DNA from 2 places in the Pseudarthrobacter cremeus genome. Region 2 is predicted to be linked to the other one. Evidence: riboswitches for the same ligand, from Rfam matches in the RefSeq annotation. Region 2 holds a riboswitch; the other holds the start of a gene.
The links. A riboswitch is a leader RNA that binds a small molecule or an ion and turns the genes downstream of it on or off. The one in region 2 is predicted to bind cyclic di-AMP.
Positions count from the first base shown of each region.

Region 1: linked by a shared signal. The riboswitch ahead of ACS5PJ_RS02105 (LysM peptidoglycan-binding domain-containing protein) and the one ahead of ACS5PJ_RS20435 (aggregation-promoting factor C-terminal-like domain-containing protein) in region 2 are both predicted to bind cyclic di-AMP.

Region 1 covers NZ_JBPZHC010000001.1:477,049-482,329, reverse strand. Annotated here, with positions in the region: gene ACS5PJ_RS02115 (dienelactone hydrolase family protein) at 1-486, shown strand, start outside; gene ACS5PJ_RS02110 (protein adenylyltransferase SelO) at 584-2,047, shown strand; gene ACS5PJ_RS02105 (LysM peptidoglycan-binding domain-containing protein) at 2,116-2,958, opposite strand; cyclic di-AMP (ydaO/yuaA leader) riboswitch at 2,962-3,134, opposite strand; gene ACS5PJ_RS02100 (aggregation-promoting factor C-terminal-like domain-containing protein) at 3,348-4,673, shown strand; gene ACS5PJ_RS02095 (TraR/DksA family transcriptional regulator) at 4,764-5,126, shown strand; gene ACS5PJ_RS02090 (DNA alkylation repair protein) at 5,130-5,281, shown strand, end outside.
Region 2 covers NZ_JBPZHC010000015.1:36,576-41,856, forward strand. Annotated here, with positions in the region: gene ACS5PJ_RS20420 (VOC family protein) at 1-350, shown strand, start outside; gene ACS5PJ_RS20425 (HAD-IA family hydrolase) at 395-1,075, shown strand; gene ACS5PJ_RS20430 (YdeI/OmpD-associated family protein) at 1,056-1,499, opposite strand; gene ACS5PJ_RS20435 (aggregation-promoting factor C-terminal-like domain-containing protein) at 1,552-2,334, opposite strand; cyclic di-AMP (ydaO/yuaA leader) riboswitch at 2,340-2,499, opposite strand; gene ACS5PJ_RS20440 (HAMP domain-containing sensor histidine kinase) at 2,592-4,124, opposite strand; gene ACS5PJ_RS20445 (response regulator transcription factor) at 4,132-4,872, opposite strand; gene ACS5PJ_RS20450 (hypothetical protein) at 5,251-5,281, opposite strand, start outside.

The DNA of each region.
Region 1 (5,281 bases), on a different contig from region 2:
AGGGAGGGAGGCACCGCAAGCCTTGATGCCGACGCAGTATCAGGAGCCCTCACCCGCGCCGGAGCCCAACGCCACGTCGCTGACTTCGCGGCCGCCTTTGAGTACCTTCAGGCCCAGGACTTTGTGGACCCGGACCGCATTTGCATGAACGGATACTGCTTCGGCGGCGGCATCACCTGGCAGGCGGCAACCGAGTTGTCCGGCCTGAAAGCCACTGCTGCGTTCTATGGGCCTGCCCCGGACCTGAACAAGGTTCCCTCGATCAAGGCCGCGGTGTTCGGCATCTACGCTGAACTCGACCAGCGGATCACCGGGGCAATGCCCGCCCTCCGCGATGCTCTGGCAGCCAGCAACATCACCCATCAGGTCACCGTGTATCCCGGCGTCGACCACGCCTTCCACAACGACACCAGCGAGCGATACAACCAGGCGCAGGCCACCGCAGCCTGGAACGACACGCTGTCCTGGTTCAAGCAGCACGTCTGAGCGTTGGCTGCACATCGCTGTCGCGGGAAGAACGGCAACCGGGGTTGCCTGCCTGATTCGCCTCAGTGGGTGAATGTCCCGCGGGTAGTCTTGAACCATGAGAGCCGTAGCCGAAACCACGCTCACCTTCGAGGGCCGCTTCGCCAGTGAGTTCGAGGAGCTGGCGGTTCCCTGGAAGGCGGCGGAGGCCCCGGACCCGCAACTGCTGGCCCTGAATGAGGGAATGGCCTTGGAACTGGGCCTGAATCCGGCTGATCTGCGGACGCCCGAAGGGATACGCCTGCTGATCGGCAACCTGATCCCTAAAGGTGCCACGCCGGTTGCCCAGGCCTACGCCGGCCACCAGTTCGGCGGCTATTCGCCGATTCTGGGTGACGGACGGGCCCTGCTCCTCGGGGAGGTCACGGACGTCAACGGGCGGCTCCGCGATGTCCATCTCAAAGGCTCCGGCCGCACACCGTTTGCCCGTGCCGGGGATGGCTTCGCCGTCGTCGGTCCGATGCTGCGGGAGTACCTCGTCAGTGAATCCATGCACGCGATGGGCATCCCCACCACACGGTCCCTCGCGGTCGTAGGGACCGGACAGCCGGTCCGCCGCGAAACAATGCTGCCCGGCGCTGTGCTCACCCGGGTCGCGGACAGCCACCTGCGGGTGGGGAGTTTTCAGTTTGCCAGGGTCAACGGAGACACTGAGCTCCTCCGCCGCCTGGCGGACCATGCGATCAGCCGCCATTACCCTGCCGCGGCGGCGGCCCCGCAACCATATGTGGCGTTTTTCGATGCGGTGATAGCGGCCCAGGCGTCGCTGGTTGCCCGGTGGATGCTGGTGGGGTTCGTTCACGGCGTGATGAATACGGACAACATGGCAATCTCAGGCGAAACCATCGACTACGGCCCCTGCGCGTTCATGGACGCGTTCAACCCGGGCGCCGTCTACAGTTCGATCGATGAGGGCGGACGCTATGCCTACGCCAACCAGCCTCTCATCGCCGAATGGAATCTCACCAGGCTCGCCGAGGCGTTGCTGCCCCTGCTCCATGAGGACCAGGAGCAGGCTGTTGCGCTCGCCGTGGAGTCCCTCGGTGCCTTCCGCACGCAGTACAGCGCCGCGTGGTTGTCCGGGATGAAGGCCAAGCTCGGGCTGGGGGCGGGAGCAACCGAGGATATCGCGGCGCCGCTGGCGGACGACCTGCTGGCTCTGCTGCAGCAAGGGGAAGTGGACTACACCTCGTTTTTCCGCGGCCTCGGCTCAGCAGCCGGCGGAGCCACGGCAACGGTCCGGGCCCTCTTCGTGGATCCGGAGGCGTTCGAAGCATGGGCTGAACGCTGGCGGGCCCTGATGCCTGATGCGGAGGCCATGGACCGGGTCAACCCCGTGTACATCCCGCGGAACCATCTTGTTGAGGAGGCCCTTGCCGCGGCTACAGCCGGCGACCTGGGCCCGTTCAACCGTCTGGTGGATGTGCTGGCCGATCCTTACACGGAGCGGCCGGGCCAGGAACGCTATGCGGCCCCCGCCCCGGATGACTTCGGGAGCTACCGGACCTTCTGCGGGACCTGAGCATTGAATGGACGGACGACGGCGGCGGGTTGCTTGAGGCGGCCCGCCGCCGTCCGTTCCAGCCGGGATCACCCTACGCGGACGAAAGATGCTCCCGTAAGCCAGCTGATGGAGTGGACTTCGGTCTTGTAACCGTCCACGCCGCCGCTGACAACCTGGCCGTTGCCGGCATAGACGCCCACGTGGCCGGCAGTGATAACGAGGTCACCGGCGGCCGGGGTACCCACCACGCTGCCGTACTGGAAGAACTGGACGGGCGCCAGGTCCCCCACACTCTTGCCGACCGAGCGCAAAGCCTTCTCCACCATTGCGGTGCAGTCCTGCTGGATTCCCAGCTGGGAGTAGGCGGATGCCAGGATCGCCGGGCCGGCGGCGCCGGAAGGAGCCGGCGCCGCCTGGGCCGTTGTGGAAGCCAACCGGACCCCGGTGTTGGTCGGCGCTGCAGGGGCCGCAGCAGCCCTGGGAGCCGGAGCAGCGTAGCCGGCGCCCGGGATGCTGATCTGGTTGCCGGGGTAGATGATCGAGTCCATCGACAGGCCGTTGGCGGCCAGGACGTCTCCGAGGGCAACGCCGTAGGCGGCCGAAATGGCACCGAGCGTGTCACCCGAAACGACGGTGTGGACGTTGCCCGCTGCAGCGGGGGCAGCAGCGGCAACCGGGGCGGCTACCGGGGCAGCCGCCGGCGCGCTGGCCTGTCCCTGGATGTTGGCGGTTCCGGAGTTTTCCGGGCCATGGACACCGGCCTGGGCAGCAGTGCCGGCACTGAAAAGCATGCCTGAGGCGGCCACGGCCACAAGGGCCGGCCTGCCGATGGTGCGGGCGTGCGCCTTGGCTGCTGAGGACAGGCCAGTAAGCACAATGGAGCGGGCTGGAACGGCGCGGTGGCGTGCGGAAGCTGTGTTCTTTGACATGGTTGATCGCCTCTCCCATGCCTGCGGGGTGAGCTGTCGGGTTCGGGTCGGAGTCACCCGGCCGGCAACGCCTCCGCACGGGACGGAGTGTTGACGACTTAACCCCAAGACTTCCTGCGAAGCCGTGGAAATGTGGTTCCCCCGTCCCTGCCAGTTGAATGCGGCTGGGGTCCCGGGTCAGCGGCAGGGCTCGGCATACTGACGGGAATGTCCCGGCTTAAACCGGGGCACCGGACGACCATAACTTCTGTTCTGCGGCAATGTCACATTCCGGTAACGGAATGTAAGCGGTAGCGGTGCCTCGCTTTTGCTCCTGCGTGAACACCTGACGGTAACGATGTTGCAGGTCAGGGGCGCAATGGCGTATATGCCCGGTAGGCTCACAAACTATGTCGCGTTTTTTTCAAAAAGTGGGGCCGTCTGTCTCTGCCGCTGCTCTGGCGATGGCCTTTGCCGCCTCGTTATCGATGCTCCCCGCACACGCCGGTGACGACGCGCCCCCGGGCGGCTACCCGTCATGGCAGGACGTTCAGGATGCCAGGCAAAGTGAGGCCGGCAAAGCCGCAGAGGTCACCAGGATCAACGACCTTTTGGGCGGACTCCAGGCGCGGGCTGAAGAGCTGGGAAGCGCCGCGGTTACCTCTGCCGCCGAGTACGCGGTTGCCGATGCGGCCCTTCGGGACGCTACCGCCAGGCTGGATACCCTCGCCGCCCGGACGGCGCGCGCAACCGCTGACCTGGAACAGCACAAGAGGGAGATCGGAGCATTGGCTGCCCAGTCGTACAAGACCGGCGGCACCAATATGGGCTTCTTCGTAGCCCTGGATGCCGTGCAGACCAACAGCATCCAAGGCCTCAACATCGTCCAGATCGTCAGTGACAAAACAGCCGCACTGGTGAGCAAGGCCGCGGCGGCCGAACGGGTGTCCCATTCGCTGACCGACCAGGAGAAGGTGGCAAGGGCGGAGCGTGAGCGGCTGTCGGCCGAAGCGAAGGGCAAGCTGGAAACCGCCCAGGCGGCTCAGCAGGCCATGTCCCGCCAGATTACCGAGCAACAGGAGCATGGCGGGGAGCTCACTGCACAGCTTGCATCCCTCAAGGGCACCACCGCCGCGGTGGAAGGGGAATTCAGGCAGGGTCAGGCCGCCCAGGCCGCCTACGAAACGGCCCAGGCCGCCAAGCGCGCGGCGGCTGCAGAGCAGGCACGCCGGCAGGAAGAGGCGGCTGCCAAGGCAGCGGCCCTTGCTGCCGCGCAGAAACCGGTGAACCCGCCACCCGCGGCACCTGCCGCGCCGCCGGCCGCCGCACCCGCCGCACCACCGGCGGCCGCACCGGCACCAGTCCCGGGCCCGACGCCGGCCCCGCCACCGGTCGTCGTCGTACCTTCTGTCCCCGGCGGCGCGGTCAACGACCCGGCGGGGGCGAAGAGCTATGCGTCCGGGCGGCTTTCGGCGTTCGGGTGGGGTCAGGACCAGTTCCAGTGCCTGGCCCAGCTGTGGACCAAGGAATCCAATTGGCTGACCACGGCCACCAATCCCTATTCGGGCGCTTACGGCATAGCCCAGGCTTTGCCACCGGGAAAATACAGCTCTGCAGGGAGCGACTGGCTCACCAGCTACAGGACGCAGGTGGAGTGGGGCCTCGCCTATATCGCGGACAGGTACGGGTCACCGTGCGGTGCCTGGAACCACTCCGTTGCCAACAACTGGTACTGACCTGTCCGGACCCACAGTCCCGGCAGTTGGTGTCTGCCGTTCAGGCGCGACTGCCGAGCCGGTTGTGCATGGCCCGGCTAGGCTTTCCCCATGGCTGACTTCGAAAAGTTCCGGGTTCTCCTGGAGGAAGAACGTGCCCGGAAGCTTGCCCTGCTGCCGGCGCTGCGCGCAGACATTTCCTCAGCCAATGCCGCCCGGCAGGATTCCAATGTGGACGACGAGCACGACCCCGAGGGCGCCACGATCGCTTTCGAACTGTCCCAGGCATCGGCACTGCTGAACCAAAGCACCTCCGGGCTCGCCGACGTGGAGGCCGCCCTCCAGCGGATCCTGGAAGGAACGTACGGCACGTGCGCGGTCTGCGGCCGGCCCATCGCCGAGGGGCGCCTTGAGGCCCGGCCCTGGACGCCGTTCTGCATCAACCATGCCGCCACCGGGCGTCACGGACGGTAAGCCATGAACCAGAGGGTGCAGGATGCCGCCGCTTTCATCGACGCCACGCTGCAGAACGAGGGTTCGTGGTACCGGGCCGACAACGTCGAATCAAGGGTCGGCGCGGCGCTGTCGTCCTACGGGGCTTCGGTGGGAGCCATCCGCGGGACAGTCCG
Region 2 (5,281 bases):
TTGTGCCGGTATCCGACGTCGACCACGCCAAGGACTTCTACGTCAACAAAGTGGGGTTCAACGCGGATTTCGACGAACGGCCGATGGACGGCATCCGTTTTGTCCAGTTGACCCCGCCGGGCTCGGCCTGCTCGATCAGCATCGGCGAGGGGCTCACGGACGCCCCGCCAGGCACCGCGCCGAACCTGCAGCTCGTGGTCAGTGACATCCAGGCCGCGCACGACCATCTGAAGAACAACGGTGTGGACGTCAGTGAAATTGACGTCCAGGACTGGGGACACTTCGTCTATTTTGCTGATCCGGACGGCAACAAGTGGGCCGTGCAGTACATTCCCGGGCGGGAATCGTAGGTCAAGCCAAGGCATGCAAAAACGGGTAGGGCAAAATGGGGTGCATGAATCCCTTCGCACCTGCCTCCACACGCGCGTTCACCTGCCGTGCCGCCCTGTTTGACATGGACGGCACCCTGGTGGATTCGACCGCCGTTGTCGAGGAGGTCTGGGGGGAGTTGGCGGACCGCTATGGCCTGGACATCGAAGAAATCCTGCGGACCTCCCATGGCGTGCAGGCCATCGACACCGTCAAACGGTTCGCTCCAGCAGGTTCCGACGTCGTAGCGCTCACCCGGGAACTCGGCGCCATGGAACGCGTGCGGACCGCCGGGATCATCGCCATCCCGGGCGCGGCCAGGCTGCTTGGAAGCCTTCCGGCCGATGCCGTGGCGTTGGTGACTTCCGCGGACCGGGTCCTGGCGGATATCCGGATGGACGCGGCGGGCCTGGCGATGCCGGGCACGTCCGTGACGGCGGAGGTTGTGACCCGGGGCAAGCCGCACCCGGAAGGCTACCTGACGGCGGCCCGCCTGCTGGGCGTGGAGCCCGGGGACGCCGTGGTTTTTGAGGATGCTCCGGCTGGAATTGCCGCCGGCGTGGCCGCCGGGATCCGCACTGTGGCGGTGGGGTCCAAGACGGGCCCACTGCCGCCGGGCGTGCTGCACATTCAGGACTACGCAGAGGTTTCCGCCTCGGTGACCTCAGATGCGCAGGGACGAAGGACTATTTCTTTCCGGCTTTGAGATCGGCCACTACCTTGGCGATCCGCCGCGACCGGGTTTCCTCTGTTTTGGCATCAGCGAGAGGCTCCACGTAGCGCCGCTGACTGCTGTAACTGAGGGTGGCGTAGAACGCCTGGGCATCAGGATCGGCCGCCATTGCCGCCGCGAGGTCGTCCGGAACCTCGACAATGCGCGGTTGGGTATCCAGCTCGACGTCCACCTCCACGGTGTCGCCGGCGGAGACCCCCGTGAATTCGCGGTTGTGCTCGCTGACCCCGATCAGGTTCTGGCCACCCATCACGGCGATGCTGCTGCGGTAGCTCTTCCCGTTGATGGTCACGACGACGGGCGGCCGCTTGCCTGCGCCCAGCCCGGCGACGACCTCCGCCGGGACCTCAATACCGGTCTTATTGCCGCTGCCAAGAATCGTGGTGGTGAATTTCATGGCCCCAGTATGCCCCGGACGGCTCAAAGCCGACAGGTATGGAGCCTTGTGCTCAGTACCAGTTGTGCGACAGGTGGAAGTTCAGGGCACCGCAGGGGGACTGGTAGCGCTCCTTGACGTAGTTCAGGCCCCAGTTGATCTGAGTGCGGTAGTTCGTCAGGTAGTCCGCTCCGGCGCTGGCCATCTTCTCCGCAGGCAATGACTGGACGATGCCATAGGCGCCGCTGCTGGCATTGGTGGCCGTTGTGGTCCAGTCGGATTCCTTCGTCCAGAGCGTCTTCAGGCATTGCATCTGGTCAGCCGCCCAACCGTATGATGCCAGCTGCCCGGCGGCGTACGCCTGGGCGCCGGCCGGGTCATTGACCGCCACTACCGGTGCCGGTGCTGGGGCAGGCTCGGGCGCCGCCGCAGGCGCTGGAGCGGGGGCCGGGGCGGCGGCAGGTGCCGGCTCGGCAGCCTGCGGGGCAAGGCTGATCCCTGCCGGAGCGGCTTCCGGAGCGGGTTTCGCCTGGACTTCGGCCGTTCCGAAGCTGAGGCTGGATCCGGCCGCGGCGGAGGTTTGAGCAGTTGGCTGGGCATCGCCCGCGGCCAGCAGTGAAGTTGACTCGGACGCCTGGCCGGCAGCGCCGACTCCGATGAGGAGCGCGCACGCCGCCGTGAATACTGCTGCACGCTTGCCAATGGAGGGAAGCTTGGCCAAGGATGCGGTGGGGGTGGATGTGGACCCGGAGGTTGCCGCTACCGGGGATGCTGACTCCGCTTCGGAAGCTTTCCGGCGGCCGTGCGGTTTCTGTGACCCGTTCTCCGGGCGCGTTTGTGCTCTGTATTCAGACATGATGGATCGCCTCTCACACCTGCGGAGTTAGCTGTCGGGTTCGGATGAGGGCATCCGGCCACACGGAAAGTTCACGTGCTGGCTTAACCCCAAGGGCACTCTTGGGCCCGGGACCGTGGGTCCCCCGCCTCTGCCTCTGAACGCGGAATCCGGGGAGCGGCAGAGCTTGGCGTCATCCGGATATGCAGCCCAAAGGGAACTGCACCCAATCGACGGTACAGGAGTTACAACCTTAAGTCACATTTTGGTAACAGGGATCACGACGCCGGTGTGTCACCTTGCGTGGTTGGGGAACCTGAAGGGAGGCGAAGCGTAAAGGCCGTATGGCCGGGGGCAGATGTCGCCGTGACGGTTCCGCCGTGCGCCTCAACGATGGACTGCACTATGGACAGGCCCAGGCCGCTGGTGCCCTCGGAGGCCGCGGCTCCGGAAGGGTGGGCGGTGCCCGCCCGGGAAGCGTCTGCGCGGGCGAACCGCGAAAAGGCCTTGTCCACGAATCCGGCCGGCATGCCGCCGCCGTCGTCCGTTACCGTAACCTCGGCGCTGCCATCAGCCGCCCTGCTGACCCCGGTCACCACGGTGGTTCCCGGCGGAGTGTGCTTGCGTGCGTTGGAGAGCAGGTTCACCAGGACCTGGCGCAGTTGCGATGCGTCACCGGTCACCGCGACCGGCTCGTCCGGCAGTTCGAGGCGCCAGGTGTGGCCCGGGGCGATGACTTTTTCGTCGCTGACTGTCTCGACCACCAGTTGGGTGAGGTCCACCTCGCTGAGTTTGAGCGGCTGGCCCTCGTCGAGCCGGGCAAGCAGGAGCAGGTCCTCCACGAGGGTGGTCATGCGCTCCGACTGGCTCTGCACCCGCGCCAAGGACTTCCGGCCGTCCGGCGTGAAATTCTCGGTCATCCGCATCAGTTCCGTATAGCCTCGGATGGCTGTCAGCGGAGTCCGCAATTCATGTGAGGCATCGGCGACGAACTGACGAACTTTGGTTTCGCTTTTCTGCCTCGCCTCCAGCGCATTGGCCACGTTGTCCAGCATCAGATTGAGGGCGTGGCCCACGCTGCCCACTTCGGTTCCGGGGTTGGAGTTCGACGGCGGGACGCGCACCGCGAGTGCCACCTCGCCCGCATCCAGGGGGAGCTGCGATACCCGGGTGGCAACTTCTGAAAGCTGCTCCAGCGGTTTCATGGTGCGCCGGATGAGCACGGTCCCGGCAAGCCCGATCAGCGCCAGGCCGCCCAGGGAAACGAACGTGAACGTCCACACCAGTGACGCCAGCGTGCTTTCCTTGGCTGCCAGCGGAAGTCCCGTCACCAGGACGTCGCCGAAGCCGGTTTCCACGGCCACGATCCGGTAGTCACCCTTGGAGAGCGGGCGGTCCACCGGATTGCCGTTCCGCGCCAGGGCGAGCAGGGTCTGCTTGTCCTCAGAGCTGAGCGCAGAGCGTGTGGTGTTCGGGTCCAGGTAGCCGCCGCTGTTGAGCTGTCCGTTCACGATGCGGGCGTTGAGGGTTCCCACACTCTGGCCGCGGGCGTCCAGCGGGTCCCTGCCGTTGAATCCGCCGCCCGAGGGAGGCCGCCCGGGATCGTTCGAACGGTTCGCGGCCTGGCTCAGCTGCTCATCGAGCTGCCGCGTCAGGAAGGAATCCATGGAAGCGTAACTGAACAGGCCGACGGCCCCGCAGATGGCCACCAGCAGAGCCATGGCGAGCAGGACCAGGCGGGTACGCAGGTGCCAGGTGGCGGGCTTCAGCCAGCTCCGTCTGGACGGCTGGGTGGCCAGTGATGAGGACATGGAAGGGCTACTCTGCCGGCTTGATGACGTAACCGGCGCCCCGCACGGTGTGGATCATGGGCGGGTGGACGGAATCGACTTTCTTGCGCAGGTAGGAGATATAGAGTTCGACGATGTTGGCCTGCCCGCCGAAATCGTAATTCCAGACGCGGTCAAGGATCTGGGCCTTGCTGATCACACGCTTGGGGTTCTCCATCAGGTAACGGAGCAGCTCGAACTGGGTGGCAGTGAGCTGGACGTCGTCGCCGGCGCGGGTCACCTCGCGGGTGTCGATGTTGAGGACCAGATCGCCCACCACGAGTTCGGCGGTGTCCATGGCGGCAACGCCGGACCGCTGGACCAGACGGTGCAGCCGCAGCAGGACTTCTTCCATGCTGAATGGCTTGGTGACGTAATCGTCCCCGCCGGCCGCCAGGCCCACAATCCGGTCCTGGACGGCGTCTTTGGCAGTCAGGAACAGCGCAGGAACCTCCGGGGCGAAGGCCCGTATCCGGCCGAGCAGCTCCACGCCGTCGAACCCGGGCAGCATCACATCCAGCACCAGGACATCCGGGCGGAACTCCTTGGCCAGCTTGACGGCCTCCGGGCCGTCCGCGGCCACGGCAACGGACCATCCGGCCATGCGGAGCCCCATGCTCATGAGCTCGGAGAGGCTGGGCTCGTCGTCAACCACCAGGGCGCGGATGGGGGAGCCGTCCGGGTGGGTGAGCTGCGGAAGGTTGTTGGTCATGGAGTGCGAAGTGGCCATGGGACAACTCTCCGATGTTCGGGTTAGCCCGCGCTATGGGCTTCCTGTGTGCGGGCTGTGAATCCCAGCCTAGCGAGCTGGATGTGGTGCAGGCGCAGGACTCCGGCCGTGCGGCCCGGAGGGACTGTCCGGTGCCGGGAAAACCAGGCGGGTGCCGCCATATTTGGCCTTCAGGGCTGGACACGCGGCCTAAACGGCGGACAGATTTCGGTAAATGATTTCCAGATGAATTTAAAATCCGGATGGGCCATGCCGCCCGAAGCATCTTCGAAAGAGGGCTGCAACGGGGCCTCTGATACGGAAGGCAACCGGCTATTTGCCGTCGATCCAGAATCGTGACCTACACCACAAACAGCCACTTTGTCTCACAATGCGGAACTAAAGGCCCTTTGTTACTTGCAAGTTTTCA